DNA from 3 places in the Ureibacillus thermosphaericus genome. Region 3 is predicted to be linked to each of the others. Evidence: riboswitches for the same ligand, from Rfam matches in the RefSeq annotation. Region 3 holds a riboswitch; each other region holds the start of a gene.

What was found. A riboswitch is a leader RNA that binds a small molecule or an ion and turns the genes downstream of it on or off. The one in region 3 is predicted to bind lysine.
Region 1: it holds a riboswitch for lysine, as region 3 does, so the genes downstream of both, UtA1_RS12855 (amino acid kinase family protein) here and dapA (4-hydroxy-tetrahydrodipicolinate synthase) in region 3, are expected to answer to the same signal.
Region 2: it holds a riboswitch for lysine, as region 3 does, so the genes downstream of both, UtA1_RS10290 (transporter substrate-binding domain-containing protein) here and dapA (4-hydroxy-tetrahydrodipicolinate synthase) in region 3, are expected to answer to the same signal.

The regions. Positions count from the first base shown of each region.
Region 1 covers NZ_AP018335.1:2,670,752-2,678,257, reverse strand. The annotation lists gene UtA1_RS12890 (long-chain-fatty-acid--CoA ligase) at 1-25, shown strand, start outside; gene UtA1_RS12885 (TetR/AcrR family transcriptional regulator) at 119-703, shown strand; gene UtA1_RS12880 (enoyl-CoA hydratase) at 717-1,487, shown strand; gene UtA1_RS12875 (electron transfer flavoprotein subunit beta/FixA family protein) at 1,507-2,280, shown strand; gene UtA1_RS12870 (electron transfer flavoprotein subunit alpha/FixB family protein) at 2,354-3,331, shown strand; gene trxA (thioredoxin) at 3,525-3,839, shown strand; gene uvrC (excinuclease ABC subunit UvrC) at 3,987-5,774, shown strand; lysine riboswitch at 5,812-5,996, shown strand; gene UtA1_RS12855 (amino acid kinase family protein) at 6,118-6,546, shown strand; gene UtA1_RS12850 (helix-turn-helix domain-containing protein) at 6,838-7,131, shown strand; gene UtA1_RS12845 (IS3 family transposase) at 7,128-7,506, shown strand, end outside.
Region 2 covers NZ_AP018335.1:2,143,378-2,150,883, forward strand. The annotation lists gene UtA1_RS10280 (2-oxoglutarate dehydrogenase E1 component) at 1-1,307, shown strand, start outside; gene odhB (2-oxoglutarate dehydrogenase complex dihydrolipoyllysine-residue succinyltransferase) at 1,366-2,613, shown strand; lysine riboswitch at 2,748-2,925, shown strand; gene UtA1_RS10290 (transporter substrate-binding domain-containing protein) at 3,029-3,892, shown strand; gene UtA1_RS10295 (amino acid ABC transporter permease) at 4,024-4,770, shown strand; gene UtA1_RS10300 (amino acid ABC transporter ATP-binding protein) at 4,775-5,512, shown strand; gene UtA1_RS10305 (alpha/beta fold hydrolase) at 5,741-6,499, opposite strand; gene UtA1_RS10310 (DUF6501 family protein) at 7,004-7,201, shown strand; gene UtA1_RS10315 (toxic anion resistance protein) at 7,239-7,506, opposite strand, start outside.
Region 3 covers NZ_AP018335.1:3,467,935-3,475,440, reverse strand. The annotation lists gene sstT (serine/threonine transporter SstT) at 1-394, opposite strand, end outside; gene UtA1_RS16780 (DUF1284 domain-containing protein) at 582-1,001, opposite strand; gene UtA1_RS16775 (alpha/beta-type small acid-soluble spore protein) at 1,206-1,406, shown strand; gene UtA1_RS16770 (arsenic transporter) at 1,501-2,802, opposite strand; gene dapA (4-hydroxy-tetrahydrodipicolinate synthase) at 2,993-3,880, opposite strand; lysine riboswitch at 3,988-4,166, opposite strand; partial or broken gene UtA1_RS16760 (DHH family phosphoesterase) at 4,412-5,566, shown strand; gene UtA1_RS16755 (restriction endonuclease) at 5,643-6,308, opposite strand; gene UtA1_RS16750 (LLM class flavin-dependent oxidoreductase) at 6,484-7,506, shown strand, end outside.

The DNA.
Region 1 (7,506 bases), 800 kb from region 3:
AGCTAAGGAGCTTCAAGCGAAATAGCATTAGTTATTGACAGAAAGTTCATGAAATTATAATATGAAAATATGAATGAATAATCATTCATATTTTCTAATTTTTTTGGTGGTGAACATCATGAATCGAGATAAACCGAAATACATGCAAATAATTGAAGCAGCAGTTATTGCGATTGCCGAAAATGGCTATCATCAAACACAAATTTCAAAAATTGCTAAACAAGCAGGTGTTGCAGACGGGACCATTTACCTGTATTTTAAAAATAAAGAGGATATTTTAATTTCCTTGTTTAAAGAAAAAATGAGAGTTTTTATTGAAAATTTAGAAGAAATCATTCAAACTGGTGCTAACGCCTCTGACAAACTATCAAAAATGATAGACAACCATTTTAGTGTGTTGGCCAATAATAAACACCTTGCGACAGTCACCCAATTAGAATTGCGCCAATCAAATAAGGAGCTTAGGTTAAAGATTAATGCAATTTTAAAAGAATATTTGAATCTTCTTGATAATATATTGGTAGAAGGCATGATGAATGGCGAATTTAATCCAACAATGGATGTGAGAGTTGCAAGACAAATGGTATTTGGAACAATCGATGAGACAATTACGTCTTGGGTGATGAATGATTTCAGATACAGCCTCTTAGATAATGCACCTAAAGTAAAGCATCTACTATTGAATGGTCTAAAAAATAATTAAAAGGAGTGTCTTCATGGAATTTCTAAAATGGAGAGCAGAAGACGGTGTTGCGATTGTAACAATCAATCGTCCGCCAGCAAATGCACTAGCACAACAGCTAATCCGTGAATTAGACGAATTGATGACTGAAGTTGAACATAATAATGATGTTCGAGTTGTTTTACTTCACGGTGAAGGACGTTTCTTTTCAGCAGGAGCTGATATTAAAGAGTTCACAGATGTTTCATCTGAACAACAGGCAGTAAATCTCGCAGAAAATGGACAAGCTGTTTTTGATCGCTTGGAATCTTTCCCAAAACCTGTCATCGCAGCAATTCATGGTGCCGCACTTGGCGGTGGATTGGAACTTGCGATGAGTTGCCATATTCGATATGTCGCTGAAGACGCGAAGTTGGGTCTTCCTGAATTAAATCTTGGAATTATTCCTGGATTTGGTGGAACACAAAGATTACCGCGATATGTCGGATTAGCAAAGGCTGCTGAAATGATTTTTACAGGAGAGCCGATTTCAGGGGCAGAGGCCGTACAATGGGGGCTAGCAAATACGGCTGTACCACAAGAAGAACTTTTACCGCAAGCATTAGAATTGGCGAAAAAAATTGCCAAAAAGAGCCCGGTTTCATTAAAAGCTGCTATTCATGCATTACAATACAGTAAGAAATCATTCGAAGAAGGAATCAAAGCGGAAGCAGAGCAATTCGGCATTGTATTTAATTCAGAAGATGCAAAAGAAGGAATTCAAGCATTTATTGAAAAACGCCAACCTACTTTTAGTGGCAAATAATTTTTAGGAGGTAATTTACATGAACATTTTCGTATTAATGAAACGCACTTTTGATACAGAAGAAAAAATCGTCATTCAAGATGGAAAAATTCAAGAAGACGGCGCTGAATTCATTATCAATCCATATGATGAATATGCCATTGAAGAAGCAATTCAAGTAAGAGATCAACATGGTGGAAAAGTAACGGTAATCTCCATCGGCAATGAAGAAGCGGAAAAACAACTGCGCACGGCTCTTGCAATGGGTGCTGATGAAGCGGTTTTAATCAATACAGAAGATGATTTGGACGAGCTAGACCACAGTGGTGCAGCTTATATTCTCGCTGAATATTTAAAAGACAAAGAGCCAGATTTAATCTTGGCAGGAAATGTTGCAATTGATGGTGGTTCTGGTCAAACTGGACCAAGAGTTGCTGATTTATTAGGCATTAATTATGTAACAACGATTACAAAATTAGAAATTGATGGAAATAACGTGAAAGTTGTTCGTGACGTTGAAGGAGATTCTGAAATTATAGAAACGAGCTTGCCTTTATTAGTTACAGCTCAACAAGGATTGAATGAACCGAGATATCCTTCTTTACCAGGTATTATGAAAGCGAAGAAAAAACCGCTTGAAGAGTTAGAATTAGATGATTTAGACATCGATGAAGATGATGTTGAAACAAAAATTGAAACAGTGGAAGTATTTTTACCACCACAAAAATCTGCTGGTCGCATCTTAGAAGGAGAACTAAAAGACCAAGTGAAAGAATTAGTAAATTTACTTCATACGGAAGCAAAAGTGATTTAAATTTTCTGAACAATTAGAATGGATTGAAGAGTATTAGATTTCATTAGATTCGTACGGTAATGGAGGGAAAACAATGGCAAAAAAAATATTGGTATTAGGAGAAGTACGTGACGGTGCTTTACGTAATGTTTCATTTGAAGCAATCGCTGCAGCAAAGCAAATCTCAGATGGTGGAGAAGTTGTAGGCGCGTTATTTGGCGATCAAGTAGCAGATCTTGCAAAGGAATTAATTGCATATGGAGCTGACCGAGCGCTCGTTGTGGAACATCCACATTTAAAAACATATACTTCAGATGGCTTCAGCCAAGCTTTATTAGCTCTTGTGGAACAAGAAAAACCTGAAGGAATCGTTATTGGGCATACGTCTTTAGGGAAAGATTTATCACCTAAAGTGGCATCTCGCCTGCAATCTGGATTGATTTCAGATGTAACAGAGATTGAAGGAACAGGCGATGATGCACTATTTGTACGTCCAATTTACTCAGGTAAAGCTTTTGAAAAAGTAAAAATTAAAGAAGGACTCGTGTTCGTGACAGTTCGTCCTAACAATATTGCGCCACTTGAACGAGATGAAAGCCGCACAGGAGACGTTCAATCTGTATCTGTAGATATTAAAAACTTGCGTACGATTGTAAAAGAAGTTGTTCGCAATGCAACAACAGGTGTTGATTTATCTGAAGCGAAAGTAATCGTGTCTGGCGGTCGCGGTGTAAAATCAGCAGAAGGATTTGAACCATTAAGAGAGCTTGCCAACTTACTGGGCGGTGCAGTAGGTGCTTCCCGTGGTGCTTGTGATGCGGGTTATTGCGATTATGCAATGCAAATTGGTCAAACAGGTAAAGTGGTAACACCAGATTTATACATCGCGTGTGGTATTTCTGGTGCAATTCAGCACTTAGCAGGTATGTCTAACTCAAAAGTAATTGTTGCAATTAACAAAGACCCTGAAGCAAACATTTTCAAAGTTGCTGATTATGGAATTGTCGGCGACTTATTTGAAGTCGTTCCGTTATTAATTGAAGAAATTAAAGCATTAAAAGTAAATTCTTAAAATCTAAAACTGGTAATCTCCTCACCACATCTCAAATCTCAGAGATGTGGTTATTTATTGTGAAAAAGTAAATCATTAAAGGAATTTGTTTGTTAGATGAACGGATTTCAATTTCTTAAAACACTTTACTACCCTTTGAATTTTTAACGTGCTATACTACTAAAAGATGTTACATTAAGGAGGCATTTTATAAATGGCAATTGTACATGCTACTGATCAAAACTTTTCACAAGAAATCTCTTCTGGTTTAGTATTAGTAGATTTCTGGGCAGCTTGGTGTGGACCTTGTAAAATGATTGCACCTGTATTAGAAGAACTCGATGCCGAAATGGGTTCAGAAGTGAAAATTGTAAAAGTTGATGTTGATAACAATCCAGCAACAGCTGCTGAATATCAAATTATGTCGATTCCATCTTTGCTTTTATTTAAAGATGGCCAATTAATTGCAAAAACTGTTGGCTTCCAACCAAAAGAAGCATTAGTTGAATTCATCAACAACAATAAATAATATTCAACCGAGCACAAAGAATTTGTTTGTGCTCGATTTTTTATTTTGGATATGATTATTGATTTAAAAGAAAACTTATCGATTTTTGCTTTAAGATATTCGTATAATAGAGTTAAAGTAGGTTGATTAAATGTAAGGTGATACTCCATGAATGAAACAATTCAAAATAAATTGGCGCTGTTACCAGATTTGCCTGGATGCTACTTAATGAAAGACCGACAAGGAACGGTTATTTACGTCGGAAAGGCAAAAGTCTTAAAAAATAGAGTTCGATCCTATTTTACTGGTTCCCATGATGGTAAAACTCAACTGCTAGTTAGTGAAATAGAAGATTTTGAATATATTGTTACTTCAAGTGATTTAGAGGCTTTAATTTTGGAGCTCAATTTAATCAAACAATATGATCCAAAATATAACGTAATGTTAAAGGATGACAAGAGTTATCCTTATATTAAAATTACCAATGAAATTTATCCAAGAATTATTACGACAAGAAAAGTGAAAAAAGACAAAGCTAAATATTTTGGACCTTATCCGAATGTATCTGCCGCGAATGAAACAAAGAAGCTCCTCAACCGCATCTATCCATTAAGAAAATGCAACCGACTGCCAGATCGAGTTTGTTTGTATTATCATTTGGGGCAATGTTTAGCTCCATGTGTTAAAGATATAGATCCGAAAATTTTTGAAGAAATGACAAATGACATCATAAAATTCTTAAATGGCGGCCATGAACAAGTAAAAAAAGAATTAGAGAAAAAAATGATGGAGGCTGCGGAAAAGCTTGAATTTGAAAGAGCAAAGGAATATCGAGATCAAATTCAATATATCGAAACGGTTATGGAAAAGCAAAAAATCGTTTCAGGAGACCAAACGAACCGGGACGTATTTGGATATGCAGTTGAAAAAGGGTGGATGTGTGTTCAAGTCTTTTTCGTTCGACAAGGAAAATTAATTGAAAGAGATGTTTCTGTATTTCCTATTTACCGTGATCCGGAAGAGGAATTTTTAACTTTTGTAGGGCGTTTCTATGATACAGAACATTTAAAGCCAAAAGAAATATTGATTCCAGAAACAATTGATAAAAGCATTTTAGAAAAATTATTAAATATAAGAGTATTGGTGCCAAAACGTGGCACAAAAAAAGAACTGGTGGATTTAGCAAAGAAAAATGCAATGCTTGCAATCGAAGAAAAATTCCAATTAATTGAACGCCAGGAAGAGAGGACAATTGGCGCTTGTCAACAATTAGGTGAGGCTCTAAATATTGAAACGCCTTATAGAATTGAAGCCTTTGATAACAGCCACATGCATGGAGCAGATCCTGTTAGCGCAATGGTCGTATTTATTAATGGAAAGCCGGCAAAAAAAGAATATCGCAAATATAAATTAAAAAATACGGCGAAACATGACGACTATGGAGCGATGCAAGAGGTGATTCGCAGGCGCTATACCCGTGTATTAAAAGAACAATTGCCACTTCCTGATCTAATTATTGTTGACGGTGGTAAAGGGCAAATTGAAGTTGCACGAGAAGTGTTGGAAGATGAGCTTGGATTATCAATTCCCATTGCAGGACTTGCAAAAGATGAGAAGCATCGAACATCTGAACTATTATACGGGGAACCACCTATGTCGATTCCACTGAAAAAAACAAGTGATGCTTTTTACTTGCTTCAGCGAATACAAGATGAAGTCCATCGCTTCGCTATTACATTTTTGCGGCAACAACATCAAACGAACGCTTTACGCTCTGTCCTTGATGAAATTGAAGGAATCGGTCCAAAACGGAAGAAACAATTACTGAGTCATTTTGGTTCAGTGAAAAAAATCAAACAAGCTTCTGTGGAAGAATTAATGGAAGCGAAAATGCCAAAAGTGGTTGCAGAAACAATCTATCAGTATTTCCATAATGACACATTGTCAAAGGAATAACTGTATGATAATGTAATTTTAAAAGTAAATAAGTTTAGATATAGATAGAGGTGCGAGATTCATGAGTACCTAACTGGAGGAGAGGAACAAGTCTGAAGAAGGTTAGGGAAAGGGGAGATTGCCGAAGCGGTAAATTTGCTTGTTCCAGTTTACTGGCTGGTTTTGCATTGAAGAAATGCAAGATTGTCAGAATCTAAATGGTTCTGGAGAGCTATCTCATAAAGTGTTTTCTGAAAATTGAGGCAGCTTTTCACCATCCTTTGTGAAGAGTTGCTTTTTTCTTTAATTATATAAGATTCGGAAACTTCATTTCATGGCTTGTGAAAATAAGGGGAGTGTAGCGATGATTAATATTGTAGTGAAGTTGGATGAATGGAATCTAGCATCACCTGAAAACATTGGAGAAATAGCAAAAAGACTCATCGAAGAGAAGAAGTTTGGACGCAATGTAGTAGCAGTCGTTCCATCCTCTCCACCTGTAAATGAGGGTTTGGAAAAAATTATTTACTCTTTATCGGATGCACCATCCGAAAGAGAGTTAGACGCAATCCATTCTACCAATAATCAAATTGCTAGCAGTTTGCTTTCCATCGCCATTCAAAAAAGAGGATTTAGAGCTGTTTCCCTTACAGGCTGGCAACTTGGAATGAAAACAACACGAAAATTAGCAGGAAATGCTCGCATACATCAAGTCGATGGTAATGTCATTATTGAACGGTTTAAAAAAGGCGAAATAATCATTGCTATTATACCTGTAAAGTTTACACATTAAAGCGCCCATAAGATGAGCATAATAAATATAAAATGTGGGAATTTATTGGGTTTATTAAAAAGCCACAGCGTAGCTGCAATGCCATTGACACCTACCACGATTCTTAGTACTTGGTGGATGGGGTCGGGGCCCCGCCAACAAGTACTTAGAAGCGATTTGTCCGTAGTACAATGACAAACGGAGTGAGCGCAAGGAGCTATTTTTTGAGATCATCTGCAATCTACAATCACTACGGACAATCAGGTAGGTGTCAATGGTGGCGTACTTCGTACATGAATGGAGGATATGGAAATGGCGAAAAAATATCGATATTACACATTTGAATTCAAAAAACAAGTCATTGAAAAATATTTCGAAGGGTATTCTTCCACAGAGGTAGCTAAAATATATAACATTCATCGGAGAAGAGTCTCTGAATGGGTGAAAATTGTGAAAGAAGGAGGCTATGAAGCTCTCTTAACCAAAAGAGAAAAAGTAGCTAAACAGAAACAGTCGCCTGTTGAAAAATCTTTGGAAGAAAAATATCTCCTATTACAGTTGGAGAACGAATACTTAAAAAAGTTGTTAGATCTAAGAAAGGGGTGAATGACAAAGAACAACAATTTGCCTTTATTCACGCTTACGCAGAACAATATCCGATTTCTATTTTAGCGGAAATCGCCAATGTATCCCGTGCGGGTTATTATAAATGGTTAAAGAGAAATGGAGAAAAACATCGTGATCAAATTGATGAACGGTTAATCCCTTATATCCTAAAGGTGTTTAACGATCACCGTGGTACTGTGGGGAGAAAACGAATCAAAATTGAATTGGAAAGACAATATGGGTTAGTCATCAATGAAAAACGGATTGCCCGTTTAATGAGGAAATATGGATTGGTATGCAAAATTCGCCAAAAGAAATTTAGATATCGTCCAAGTGTTCATGGAAAAATTCCCAATCTTCTTAGCCGTAACTTCA
Region 2 (7,506 bases), 1.3 Mb from region 3:
AACAGCTAAACCAAGAAATTTATGGCGAAATGCAAAAAAGTTACGATCATGTTAAAGCAGTAGGCGAAGAAAAGGGTCATCATCTCGAAGTGGAAATTCCTGAAGAGGTGAAACAACCTTATCCACAATTAGAAACAGGTGTTTCTGCTGAGGAATTAAAACAAATTAACGAAGAACTGTTAGCATGGCCTGAAAACTTTGAGCCTCAAAACAAATTGGCAAGAATTCTAAAAAGACGTGTTGAAGCGCTAGAAACAGGAAAAATTGACTGGGGTCATGCAGAAACATTGGCATTTGCATCAATTTTACGTGAAGGAAACCCAATTCGTCTGACTGGGCAAGATGCTCAACGTGGTACTTTCTCGCAACGCCATTTAGTACTACATGATAAAAATAACGGTTCTGAATGGACGCCATTACACAATATTTCAGGAGCTAAAGCTTCCTTTAGTGTATTCAATTCTCCATTAACAGAAGCGGCAATCGTGGGTTATGAATATGGTTATAACCTGGAAAATGAGAAAGCATTAACAATTTGGGAAGCACAATTCGGGGACTTCGCAAATATGGCTCAAGTAATGTTTGATAACTTCATTACAGCTGCTCGTTCTAAATGGGGTCTTAAATCTGGATTAGTTCTTTTATTACCAAATGGTATGGAAGGACAGGGTCCAGAACACTCTGCAGCACGCATTGAACGTTACTTGCAATTATGTGCTGAAAATAACTGGATTGTTGCAAACTGTTCAAATGCCGGAAACTACTTCCACTTATTACGTCGACAAGCGAAAATGCTTGGAACTGAAGGAGTGCGTCCATTAGTAGTTGCAACACCAAAATCATTATTGCGTCATCCATTAGCTGCAGCTACATTAGAGCAATTATCTGAAGGAAAATTCGAGGAAGTCATTGAACAACCAGGACTCGGACAAAATCCTAAAAAAGTGGAACGCATTATTTTAGCTTCTGGTAAAGTGACAATTGACTTAGCAGAAGCAATTAAAGACGGTGAAGGATTCGAAAAACTTCACATCCTTCGCATTGAACAATTATATCCATTCCCGATGGAAAAACTTTCTGAAATCATTGCGAGATACCCTAACGCGAAAGAAATTGTTTGGGTACAAGAGGAACCTAGAAACCAAGGTCCTTGGAAATTTGCCTTAGAATACTTATTTGAATTAGCTGAAGGCAAAAAAGTACGTTATGTTGGACGTCCAGAAATGTCTTCTACTTCAGAAGGTGACATGGACTCACATAAAGTTGCTCAAGCTAAAGTAATTAACGACGCTTTAGCAGATTTGTAATCTTGCATAATTTACGTTAAGATTTAACAGTGTTGAGAATTAAAGGAGGATATAAAAAGTGGCTGAAATTAAAGTCCCTGAATTAGCAGAATCGATTACGGAAGGTACAATTGCACAATGGGTGAAAAAAGTTGGAGATCGCGTTGAGAAAGGCGAATTCATTGTTGAATTAGAAACAGATAAAGTAAATGCAGAAATTATTTCTGAAGAAGCAGGAGTATTAACTCAAATTTTAGCTGAAGAAGGCGATACAGTATTAGTTGGCCAAACAATTGCGATCGTTGAGCCTGTTGAAGGTGGAGCTGAACCTACTCCAGCACCTCAAGCAGAACCTGCAAAAGAAGCGGTTAAAGAGGAACAACCACAAGCTCCTCAAGCACAACCAGCACAAGCTGCACCGGTTGTTGAGGAAACATCTAATGAGCGCGTAGTAGCTTCACCAGCTGCACGTAAACTTGCTCGTGAAAAAGGCATTGATTTAGCAGCAATTTCACCAGTAGACCCACAAGGCCGAGTTCGTGTACAAGATGTTGCTGCTCATGCTGCTAAACCAGCACAACCAGTGCAAGCAGCACAACCTGTAGCACCTGCTGTAACTGTAGATGAATCTCGCGTTACAGTTGAAAGAATGAGCCGTCGACGTCAAACAATTGCAAAACGTCTTCTTGAAGTTAAACAAAATACGGCAATGTTAACAACATTCAACGAAATTGACATGACAAATGTAATGGAATTACGTAAACGTAAGCAAGAACAATTTGTGAATGAGAATGGTATTAAACTTGGATTCATGTCATTCTTCACAAAAGCAGTAGTTGCTGCATTGAAAAAATACCCTTATGTAAATGCACAAATTGTTGGTGATGAAATTCATAAATTTAACATTTATGATATCGGTATTGCGGTATCTACAGAAGAAGGTTTAGTAGTTCCAGTTGTACGTGATGCAGATCGCAAAAACTTCGCTGAAATTGAAAGAGAAATTGCAGAACTTGCTCAAAAAGCACGTGAAAAGAAATTAGCAATTTCTGATTTACAAGGCGGAACATTTACAATTACAAATGGCGGTATCTTTGGTTCATTAGCTTCAACACCGATTATCAATGGTACGCAAGCAGGTATCCTTGGTATGCACTCAATTGTAAACCGTCCAGTAGCTGTAAACGGCCAAGTTGAAATTCGTCCAATGATGTATGTGGCACTTTCATACGATCATCGAATCATTGATGGTAAAGATTCAGTTGGATTCTTAAAAACAGTTAAAGAATTAATCGAAAATCCTGAAGATTTACTTCTAAATTCATAAGAAAATGTATAATATACTCCCCAACTATTTTTGGGGAGTATATTTGGTACTATTAAACTTTTCCTATTTGTTATTGACAAGTAAACACCATTTAGGTTATGCTTCTCTTAACAATTGAATATTCTAGCCTCACTTGGTAGGGTAGAGGCGCGGTATTTATTAGTTTCTCATGGAGCTTGAGCGAGTGAAGAAGTGGGAAAGAAGGAAATATCGCCGAAGTGTAGTTATTTGCTCAGATAACTATGCTGGGGTTACAGTGAATAACTGTAACACTGTCTTACATGTTTATATGTAAGGTGTGCTATTCCAAAGTGGAACTAGAGGTATTAGTCTAACAAATTGATGCGACCTTAAGTTCTTCTTAGGTCGCTTTTTATTTGTGAAGCTAAGCTAAACAGAGACAGGGGGAATTAAGATGAAAAAGAAATTATTGCTACTTTTCATAACCATGATGACGGTTCTCGTTCTTGCAGCATGTGGTTCAGGAAACAAAGAATCAACAGGTGGAGAATCACAAAAAGATTCAGAATCTTCATCCGAGTCAAAAAGTGTATTAAGAGTAGGTATGGAAGCTGCTTATGCACCATTTAACTGGTCTCAAAAAGATGACTCAAATGGAGCAGTTCCTATTGCAGATTCTAAAGAGTTTGCAAACGGTTACGATGTTCAAATCGCAAAACGTATTGCTGAAGGATTAGGGATGGAGCTTCAAATTGTAAAAACTGACTGGGATGGTTTAATTCCATCATTACAATCTGGTGCAATTGATGCAGTTATTGCGGGTATGTCACCTACTCCTGAACGCATGGAAGTAATCGATTTTACAGACAACTATTATACGAGTGATTTCGTAATTGTTGTGAAAAAAGATGGTCCATATGCAAATGCAAAATCGATTCATGATTTTGAAGGGGCTAAAGTAACAGCACAACAAGGTACTACTCACTACAAAGTAATCGATCAAATGACTGGCGTTAATAAACAAGTACCAGCTACAGATTTTGGCCAAATGCGAATCCAATTATCTTCTGGTGCAATTGATGCTTATATTTCAGAACGTCCAGAAGGGATGTCTGCTGAGGCAGCAATTGAAGGATTTACTTACATTGTTCCAGAAGACGGATTTGAGGCTGATGAATCTGATACAGCAATCGCTGTTGGCTTGAAAAAAGGTTCGGACTTAAAAGATAAAATTAACGAAATTTTAGCTGGTATTACGGAAGATGAACGTCATCAAATCATGGAAGAAGCTATTAAAAATCAACCATCACAACAATAGTGTGGTGAAAGGTTGTCTTGAGATTTTCTATAAGACAACCTTTTTCCATTTTCCTTCCCTGTAAAGTTATTTACTGTGCTTAACTTTAATTCTTCTAAGTGCGAACAAAAAAACAATAAGGGGATTTCTTTATGTCTTTCTTAGAAACAGTTTGGAATATTTTTCAGAATAACTGGGATTTGTTTTTGCGAGGAGCATGGATTGCATTAATTCTTGCGATATTAGGTACGATTTTTGGTGCGATTATCGGATTTTTCATCGGGGTTATGCACACGATTCCATTGCAAAAAAAATCCTTTAAAACATATGCATTAAAAACTATTAATTTTATACTAACTTGCTATGTTGAACTATTCCGTGGCACTCCAATGATGGTACAAGCGATGGTTGTGTTCTACGGACTCTATGCCATTGATATTCAATTAAATCGCTTTGTTGCTGGTCTAATTGTTATCAGCTTAAATACAGGTGCTTATATGGCAGAGTATGTGCGAGGTGGAATTGTTTCAATCGATAAAGGACAATACGAGGCCAGTGAAGCGATTGGTATGAATCATTTTCAAACAATGTTCTATATTATCCTTCCTCAAGTAGCTCGAAATATTTTACCAGCGACTGGTAACCAGCTCGTTATGAATATAAAGGACTCTTCTGTACTAAGTGTCATTAGTGTAGTTGAATTATTCTTTACAACGAACTCTGTTGCGGGTAGTACATATCGTTATGCAGAAGCATTCTTAATTGCCTGCGTATTGTACTTCATTATGACATTCACTGTAACTCGTATTCTTCTTTGGTTTGAGAAGAAAATGGATGGACCTGATTCGTACCGAGTGGAGCTTGTGACAGGAAACAAGCCGATAAAGGATGGTGAGTAATGCTATGACAGTGGTCATTGATATCAAACATTTAAATAAAACATTCGGCAATCATGAAGTATTGAAAGATGTCAATTTCCAAGTAAGAAAAGGGGAAGTTGTAACGTTAATTGGAGCTTCAGGATCAGGAAAATCCACATTATTGCGTTGCATTAACTTGCTGGAAACTCCTACAGGCGGTGAGATTATTTTTAATGGAGAAAATATTTTAACGGAAGGTTACAATAAAGAAAAATATCGTACGCACTTAGGTATGGTATTCCAGCAGTTTAACTTATTTAATAACTTGGATGTATTAGGGAATTGTATAGTCGGACAAGTAAAAGTATTGAAACGTTCAAAAGAGGAAGCCATAAACAATGCGATGAAATATTTAACGATTGTTGGAATGGATCGCTATAAGAATGCGCGACCTCGACAACTTTCAGGTGGACAAAAACAGAGGGTTGCAATTGCAAGAGCTTTAGCAATGGATCCAGACGTGATGCTATTTGATGAACCGACTTCTGCCCTTGACCCAGAAATGGTAGGGGAAGTACTAAAGGTTATGCGAGACCTTGCGAAGGCCGGAAATACGATGTTAATTGTTACCCATGAAATGGAATTTGCAAAAGAAGTTTCAGATCGAGTCGTATTTATGGATAAAGGGGTCATTGTTGAAGAAGGGCCTCCTGAACAAGTACTAGTCAACCCAATACACGAAAGAACAAAAGAGTTCTTAAGACGAACATTAAATAAATAAGATGGAACGGGGCTGTCCAGAAAGTCAATCACTTTCTGAACAGCCTTATTTCTTAATAGTTATATTCTCTTGAAAACTTTTCTCCTGCGGTGGTCACATCAAACGCGCCTCCTCGTCGCAATTTATCTGCGTCGAAAGCACTAGCGACAGCGCAATTTATTTGCGGCGAAAGCGCTAGCGACAGCCGCAAAGGGGGTGTCTCAAAATGACTTGTTAGACGCCCCCTTTTTAACTTACTTTATTTTGAAATTGTTTGATATGTTGAGCAATGGCTAAATTGAATAGTTCTGGTCGCTCGATATTCGACAAATGTCCTGTATTTTCAAAAATAATTAAATTGGAAGACTTAATCATGTAATGCATCAGATAGGCATTTTGAATAGGTACAACTTTATCTTCTAGTGAACCAATAATCAGTGTTGGCACATTAATGGTCAACAAATCATAAAAATAGTTTCTTCCAAAAGCTGATTGAACGGATTTTAAATACGTATCTTCTCGAATGTGAAAAGCATTCTTTGCTAATTCATAAACCTTTTGTTCTTCAGGATTGTATAAACATTTTTTGATGAGCCGTTCATTCAGTTGTTCGAGTGACGATTTTTTTAAAAATCGTTTTGTTTTTTCAAGAGTAATATTCCCAAGCAAAGTAGGAATATAGTAAGTTGTATTACATAAAATGAGTGATTTTACACGCTTTTTAAAACGCTTACATATTTCTAGTGCAACGATTCCACCGAGTGATAAACCAACAAAATGTGCTTTTTCGATATTTAAATAATCTAATACTTCAATTATGTCTTTTGCAAAAAATTCGACATTGATATTTTCCTTTTCTGGAGAGTCACCATGTCCTCTTAATTCGATGATAATTAATCGATATTGTGTAGTCAGTTCCAATTGGGGAGCCCAAGCTTGTATGCGGTTTCCTAATCCATGAATAAAGACTATTTCTTCACCTGTCCCAACATCTAAGTAGTTTAACATCACGATCACCTATTTCATCAGCGTATGTTGAGAAATCACAGGGATGGTTCACTTGATAGTCTTTGCAAATAACAACAAATTTATCAACCAGAATGGAAAATAACGTTTTCATTATTATATGTAAATTGCACAGAAATGTACCGTGACAACTGTACTTATGTTTGGAAAAGTTTCAATAAGGCTTACTGGTGATGGTTGGCGAATATTTTTTAAAAGGAAAGGGAAGAAAAGTTGCTAGTGCTCAAGAAATGGATTTATCTAAAATTCTACTACAACAGATTTAAACCATATTTTTATTAATAAAGAATCATAAATAAGCATACGATAAATTAAGTAAATCGAAATTACCTAATGGACGACAAAATCCATCAGTATTTGTTAAAATAAATGTGTTAACTGGACAAGAAGTTCATGAGAGATGGTTTTGAAAACTTTCATGTATGTACTTGGCAATTAGATGATATAATTGTAAACGATAGTTTAATGAAGAGAGAGGGTATGATAATGCTACACTTAAAATGGAAGGACGCACCTACTATTCGTACAGTAAAATGTGTGAATACAAATGCGAAAAAATATTTAGTATCTAACGTGTTAACTGTTGGGAAAGAATATGAAGTGAAAAATGAAACAGAAGAATTTATTTTTATAGTTGATAATACTGGAAAAGTAGGCGGGTATTATAAGGAGTACTTCGAATAAATAATAAGCACGAGTGTTTTGTATCACTCGTGCTATTTTACTTGCCATCTATTTCATGGATGGTTTGTTCAATCAATTGTTGTTTTTCGTTCCGGTCGGCTTGAATTTGCAATGTTTCTTCGATTGATTCGATAAGCTGTATTTGCGTTTCTTTTAAATGATTCAGTTCTACATGACTTTCGGTAATGCTCGTCATTTCAGCGCTTTTCATCGCTAACTTCTCTGAAGTATTCATTAAATGATGACTTGTCGCATTTGCACGATGTTGGCGATTGAGGTTGACGAGCATGGAAATTTGAGATTGC
Region 3 (7,506 bases):
CAACATTAAAAAGCAACGTTTCAAAAACTTCTGCAATACCTTCTGGAGGAGACACATCTTCAGCACTCATTTTTAATGTCAGTGTCGTTGGGAAAATGAAGCTGGCAATGACACCGATTGCACCAGCGGAAAAAGTACCGATAGCATAAAGAATTAAAATCAATTTCATATTGGTTTTTGTTCCGCTTCGATGGTTTGCAATCGCTTGAATAACCAATACCAATACAAGTACTGGTGCCACGGCTTTTAATGCACCGACAAACAAGTTTCCGAAAATGGATACCCAACTGAAAGTATCAGGTATTGTAATAGCTAGAAGAATACCTAAAATTAAACCGATTAAAATTCGTTTGACTAAGCTAATTTGACTCCATGTATGAAATAGTTTTTTCATAAAAACCTCCAAAGATTAAAATCTTGCTTACAAATACAAATGTTTACACGAAAAGGACATTTAAGATAGATATAGTTTAGCACGAATTTTTAAAATCCAAAGAAATTTGTTATTTCGGAAAAATGTAAATAGTATTTATATTTAGATAAAATAAAAAATCTCCTCACCAGGAGATTTTTATAAATGGTTATTTATTTACTTCCCATAAACCTTCGCCATTTAAGATTCTTTGGATGCCTGCTTTACATACACCATAGGAACGCCATGTACAACTTTCACAAAGAATATCTATATCTTCAGGAGTTGCGAATTTTTGAATGCGAGACTCAATTTCTTCCCAAGTGAGAGTTTGACCAATCTGTATCCCTAACTTTTCCAAAATTTGTTTATCTCTTATGTAGATGTTTTCATCTTGACAATGATATTTTCCGCAGTTTGGGTATTTTTCACAAATTTGATCGATGCCCTCGATGATGTGAATTAAAGTCTTGGGGTTTTTCCTAAGTTCTTGGTGGATGCGCTTCATATTTTCCGCAAATTCTTTAGAATATCCCATACCTCTAAAACCAACAAGGCAAAATAGATGATGCCCTCGTATTTTATACATGAATTGCTCCTCCTAAAGTTAACGTTAACTAACTAACATATTAACATACTGATTAGGAGGAAAAAATTAGAATATATGACGCTATTGTAATATTGTTACAACTTAAATAATCTGTTTTTTCCAGTGAATCTCAATGTTCCCTACATTTCTAAAGTATTAAAAGCTATAGCTTGAGCATTCTAATGGCACAAGGAGGTGAACAACATGACAAATCGTAGTTCTAACAAACTAGTATTCCCAGGGGCAGAAGCTGCATTGAATCAAATGAAATATGAGATTGCACAAGAGTTTGGCGTAAACCTTTCACCAGATACTTCTTCCCGAGCTAATGGTTCAGTTGGTGGAGAAATTACGAAACGTCTTGTGCAAATGGCTCAACAACAATTGAAAGGAAACTCAGAATAATTGGCAATAATAAACACACCTAAGTTCAAATGTTCTTAGGTGTGTTATTATTGTAACCATTATAATTAAATTTTACTCATATAAAAATAAAGAATCAAAATAATAATAACGTCAAATATAAACCAACTAATGTGAAGAATAGTATTGGAAGTGTCAGGATAATCCCCATTTTAAAATAAGCTCCCCAAGAAATTTTAATCCCCTTGTTTGAGAGTACATGTAGCCACACAAGCGTAGCAAGTGAACCAATTGGTGTAATTTTGGGACCTAAATCTGAGCCGATTACATTGGCATAAATTAAAGAATCGCGAATTACACCTGACGTGGAAGTTTCCGCTATTGCTAATGAGTCAATCATAATTGTAGGTAAGTTATTCATAACTGAAGATAAGAAGGCTGCAATATACCCCATTCCAATCGTAGTAGTGAATAATCCTCCTTGCACTGTCCATTCAATAACATAGGCTAGTCCTTTCGTGAAACCTGCATTTCCTAATCCATAAACGACTAAATACATACCGATGGAGAAAAATACAATATTCCATGGCGCTCCTTTTATTACGGCTTTTGTATTGACTGCTGAACTTTTTCGAGCCATCGCCAATAAGAATATCGCCATAATCCAACCAATAATACTAACGGGTACATGAATCCATTCAGCTGAAAAATAACCGGTTAATAAAATTGCCATTACCGGCCACGCTAATTTAAACATCTTTTCATCCCGTATGACTTCCCGTGGATTTTTTAGCATCATTACATCATACTTTGATGGAATAGATTTCTGGAAGTATAAAAATAGAACGATAATGGTTGCTATTAATGAAAAGAAATTAGGAATAATCATTCGTAAAGAGTATTCCATAAAGCTGATTCCAAAAAAATCTGCTGCGATTACGTTTACTAAGTTACTTATTAAAAAAGGGAGGGAAGTAGTGTCAGCTATAAAACCACTAGCCATAATAAAAGGGAAAATCATTTTCTCATTAAAATTTAAATTTCGAACCATTGCAAGAACAATAGGGGTCAAAATTAATGCTGCACCATCATTTGAAAAGAAGGCTGAAACAAAAGCTCCAAGAACTGTAACGTAAATGAACATTCTAATACCGTTCCCTTTTGCTATGCGAGCCATGTGCAGTGCAGACCATTCAAATAAACCAATTTGATCCAATATTAAGGAAATGATTATAATCGCAATAAATAATAATGTCGCATTCCAAGTAATGTTAACAACTTCAAAGACGTCATTAATATCCACTACTCCAACAATCAATGCAACTATTGCGCCACAGCAGGCTGACCAACCGATATTGATATTTTTTGGTTGGCGAATTACGAGTATGAGCGTGATGATAAATATTAAAATGGCTAATAGTAAATTGAGCAAAATCATATCCTCCAACAAAGTTGAATTGTGACATATTGAAGATAAAAAAATAAGCACTTATGAATTTAGTTAAATGCCTAAAATTCACAAATGCTATTATATCACTATTCATTTTCCTATCGAATATTTTATTTACTTTTCCACCAAGTATTATTTATCAAAATAAAAACCTGCCATTTTCATGGCAGGAGAATATTTATGAAATCAATTGTAATTGTGTATTTCTTAATAAATAATCTAGCATTTTTTGTTGCTCTTCGTTTAATGGCACTAGTGGAAGACGAACACCACCAACTGTTATGCCTTTCATATTTAATGCTGCCTTAACAGGAGCAGGATTTGGTGCAATGAACATCGCTTTCATAATTGGTAACAGGTTTCGATGTTCTTTTGCAGCTTCTTGAATATTTCCAATGAAGAAATTTTTAATCATAGATTGCATTTCATTGCCGATAATATGAGAAGCAACGGAAATTACTCCTGTACCACCAATTGCTAATGTTGGTAATGTTAAGCTATCATCCCCGCTATATAGTGAGAAATGATTTGGCGTGTTTTCGATAATTTGTGCCATTGCATCTAAATTTCCACTTGCCTCTTTAATTGCAACAATATTCGGTATTTTCGCAAGACGAACTACCGTATCAACGGATAAATTGACGACACTACGGCCAGGAATGTTATAGAGTACAATTGGCAGTTTTGTATTTTGTGCAATTGCTTTAAAGTGTTCATACATTCCTTCTTGGTTTGGTTTATTGTAGTATGGAGTTACAAGCATGATGCCATCCACCCCGGCATCTTCTGCTTTTTTAGTAAGTTCAATGGAAGCTCTCGTATTATAAGAGCCCGTACCTGCAATTACAGGAACTCTACCATTTACAGTCTTCACAGTAAATTTAAACAGTTCTACTTTTTCTTCATCTGTTAAAGTAGGAGATTCTCCAGTTGTACCACATACCACTAATCCGTCTGTGCCGTTTTCAATTAAATGTTGAATTAGAATTTCCGTAGCCTCAAAATCTACGTCACCATTTTTGTCAAATGGCGTTACCATTGCTGTTAATACTCTTCCGAAATTCATTCTTCTCCACATCCTTTTCAATGTTATTTAATGGAGAAGGGCAATTTCTTTATAAACGCAAAAAGCAACAACGAAGAGCCTCGTTGTTGCAAAAAGGAAGATTTTTTGCGTAAGATAGCCCTCCATATAGTTTCCTATATGACAGTCCTACACTTATTCAATGCAGAACCAGCCCCTAGAAAAATGAGTTTCTAGGGACTTCGGCAAATCCCCCTTTCCACAATTATCATTGGACCTCATTATCCTCAAACTGTGTACTCTTGGTTTTTGCACCTCTATCCTTACTTCAAAGCAATATTGAAATAAGTCGATGGATAATTGTATATAATTGTAGCTCCTTTTATTTGGAAAAGCAATAACAATTAAGTATTTAAATATCATTTATGATTGAATTTTGTACAATATGCAGAAAAATTTTAAATTTTCAATCGAAAATTTTGTTAAATTGAAAATTTAAAAGGAATTCTAACTTCTTTGCAATAATATTGCTGTTGTTTTTATAAAAAGCATCCATACTACTGGTGAAATAGAATATATAAATTGCTGTCCCACAATGATTTAGATGGGGTTGGATGTGGCATTTCAGCGAAACTTGCCTTTGGACAAGATGTAAAAGTAGGATATAATTCAATTGCTTCACTTGAACGGGAAATTGAATACTTTTTAGAAAATGATTTGCCTGATACTTTTTTATTTATTACAGATTTATCACCTAGTGAAGAAAATGACACAAGATTAAATGCACATTTTAAACAATATAAAAATATTCAACTTATTGATCATCATAAAACAGCGTTGCATTTTAATGAATATGATTGGGGAACGGTATTAGTCGAAAATGAGGAAGGGAAGCTAGAAAGTGCAACTTCATTATTTTATCAGTTTTTAGTTGCAAACGAGTTATTAAAGCCAACAGAGGCAATTGATGAATTTGTGGAGCACGTAAGACAATATGATACTTGGGAGTGGGAAAAACGATAATGATAAAGCCCATTTCTTAAATTCATTGTTTTTCTTAGTGTCCATCGATGAATTTGAAGAAACGATGATTGACAGACTAACTTCTTCTGAACACTTCGATTTTGATGAATTAAGAAGATCGGATAGAACGATATATTCGTCGCAAAAAAAGAGAGGTAGTGCAAATAAAAAATGATGAGTATTTTGCTGGAGTTGTATATGCAGAATCTTATCATTCAGAATTAGGAAACGAATTAAGTAAAGAACATCCTCATCTTGACTATATCGCTATATTGAATATGGGAAGTAAAAAAATTTCTTTCCGCACTATTCATGACCATGTGGATGTTTCGGAAATCGCAGCAGTGTATGGCGGAGGAGGACATCAAAAGGCAGCGGTTTGTAACTTAACAGAGGAAACATATCAAATATTTGTACAAAATACTTTTCAGCTTGATCCAATGCCTCAAGATGCGAAATATAATCGGTATAATGTAAAGGAATCTTCTTTTGGTACGATGTATGCTGATGCCGATGATAACAATTATTTTATATTACAAAAAGATGGCGTTTGGATGATTGAAAAATCCAGAACAATTAATAGAAACAACTTTTGCAAGTTTTGAAGAAGCAGAAAAATATTTAAAGAGGATGTATGAAGCCTATCTAGTACGTGATGAAGTGTTTGTTGAGTATTTAATGAATCGAGTAAAAAAAGAACATTAGAAGTAGATGATTGAAATATTTTTTATGAATGCAAAATTCGCTAGCTCCTTTCAATTTAGCTAGCGAATTCTTATTATTATTTATGTTGTGATAAATATAATGCGGTTTGGAAAACGAACTTTTTATTTTCATCCTGCATCATATTTATTAATTCATCGTGATCAATTAAAAGTATATGGTTTAAGGAAGAAAACTTTTTGGCAGATGGTGTAAAAGATTGATTTGTAATAATCATTGCGCCATCTGCACTGTATGTTTTTATATTGACAGCAACTTGTTGAACCTTTCGGATGTCAACTGCATTTGCCCCTTTTATAATCTGTATTATATATTTTCTCGTACCTTTCCATAAAATAAGATCCACATTGAAAGTTTCAATGTCCTTTGTAATAAGTGCTACGTAACGATGTTTTTCAAAAAGTTTTTTTAATAGATGGATGTACTCCGTTTCTAGCAAATTATTCAATTGTATAAGTTCTTTCTGTAAAAGATCGTTGTCAGTGTGAACGGTTTTTATTAAATGCAATGTACGATTAATTAAATAAAAAATAAAACGAAAACTTGAAGTTCTAAAAGGCTTGTAGAATATCACCAAAGTAATGAAAATCATGAAATACAATTTAATATCATATACATTTAGTTCAATAGAAATCAAACTGAATAATGTGATAACAATACCAAAACTGAACATCAAAATCATTAAAAATTCAATTACTTTGCTTTCAAATTTTCTTTCTTTCATCTACATTCATTCCTTGTTTTTTATATTATTTTTAACTTTTGGAGCTGAATATATTCTAAAAAAGGATGAGAATTAAAAACAGAATATTTGATAATCATCCTAATATTTGTGTATGATTACAAAGAAAAATATTTCAATTTCGAGATAATATGTTTTGTATGTGGAGGGAATGAGGATGGAAATAGGGTTAACGACATTTGTAGAAACGACGCCAGATGTAAGAACGGGAAAAGTGATAAGTCATGCGGAGCGACTTCGAGAAGTTGTAGAAGAAATTCAACTAGCTGATGAAGTGGGATTAGATGTTTATGGAGTAGGTGAGCATCATCGAAAAGATTATGCTTGTTCATCACCTGCTGTATTGCTTGCTGCGGCCACAACGAAAACAAAAAATATTAAATTAACGAGCGCAGTAACTGTATTATCTTCAGATGATCCAGTGAGAGTGTATCAGCAATTTGCTACATTGGATGCAATTTCGAACGGGCGTGCAGAAATTATGGCAGGCCGGGGTTCTTTCATAGAATCTTTTCCGTTATTTGGTTATGACTTACAGGATTATGATGAATTATTCGAGGAAAAGTTAGATTTATTACTACAAATACAGAAACAAGAAATCATTCATTGGAACGGTAAACATCGTCCAAGTATTAATGGTCGAGGAGTATACCCAAGACCAGAAAATGAAGTTCCGATTTGGATTGCTAGTGGTGGAACGCCTCAATCGGTAGCTCGAGCAGGTGCGTTAGGCTTACCTTTATGTTTAGCGATTATCGGCGGCAGTCCATTACAATTTGCTCCTTTAGTGAAGTTATATTATCGTGCAGCAAAAGAAGCAGGACATGATATTTCCAAACTAAAAGTAGCATCTCACTCCCATGGATTTGTTGCGGAAACGACAGAAGAGGCGGTTGAAAAGTTCTTCCCTCCAACCCAATACGCAATGAATGTTTTAGGTAGAGAACGAGGATGGGGACCATATACGCAAGCGACATTTGATTATGCTAGAAGTTTAGAAGGAGCATTGTACTGTGGCGATGTAAAAACGGTAGCAGATAAAATTATTTTCTTGCGTAAAAATGTTGGAGTTACTCGCTTTATGCTCCACTGCCCAGTTGGTTCAATGGCTCATGAAGATGTGATGAGATGCATCGAATTGTTAGGGAAAGAAGTTGCACCAATTGTACGTGAAGAAGTA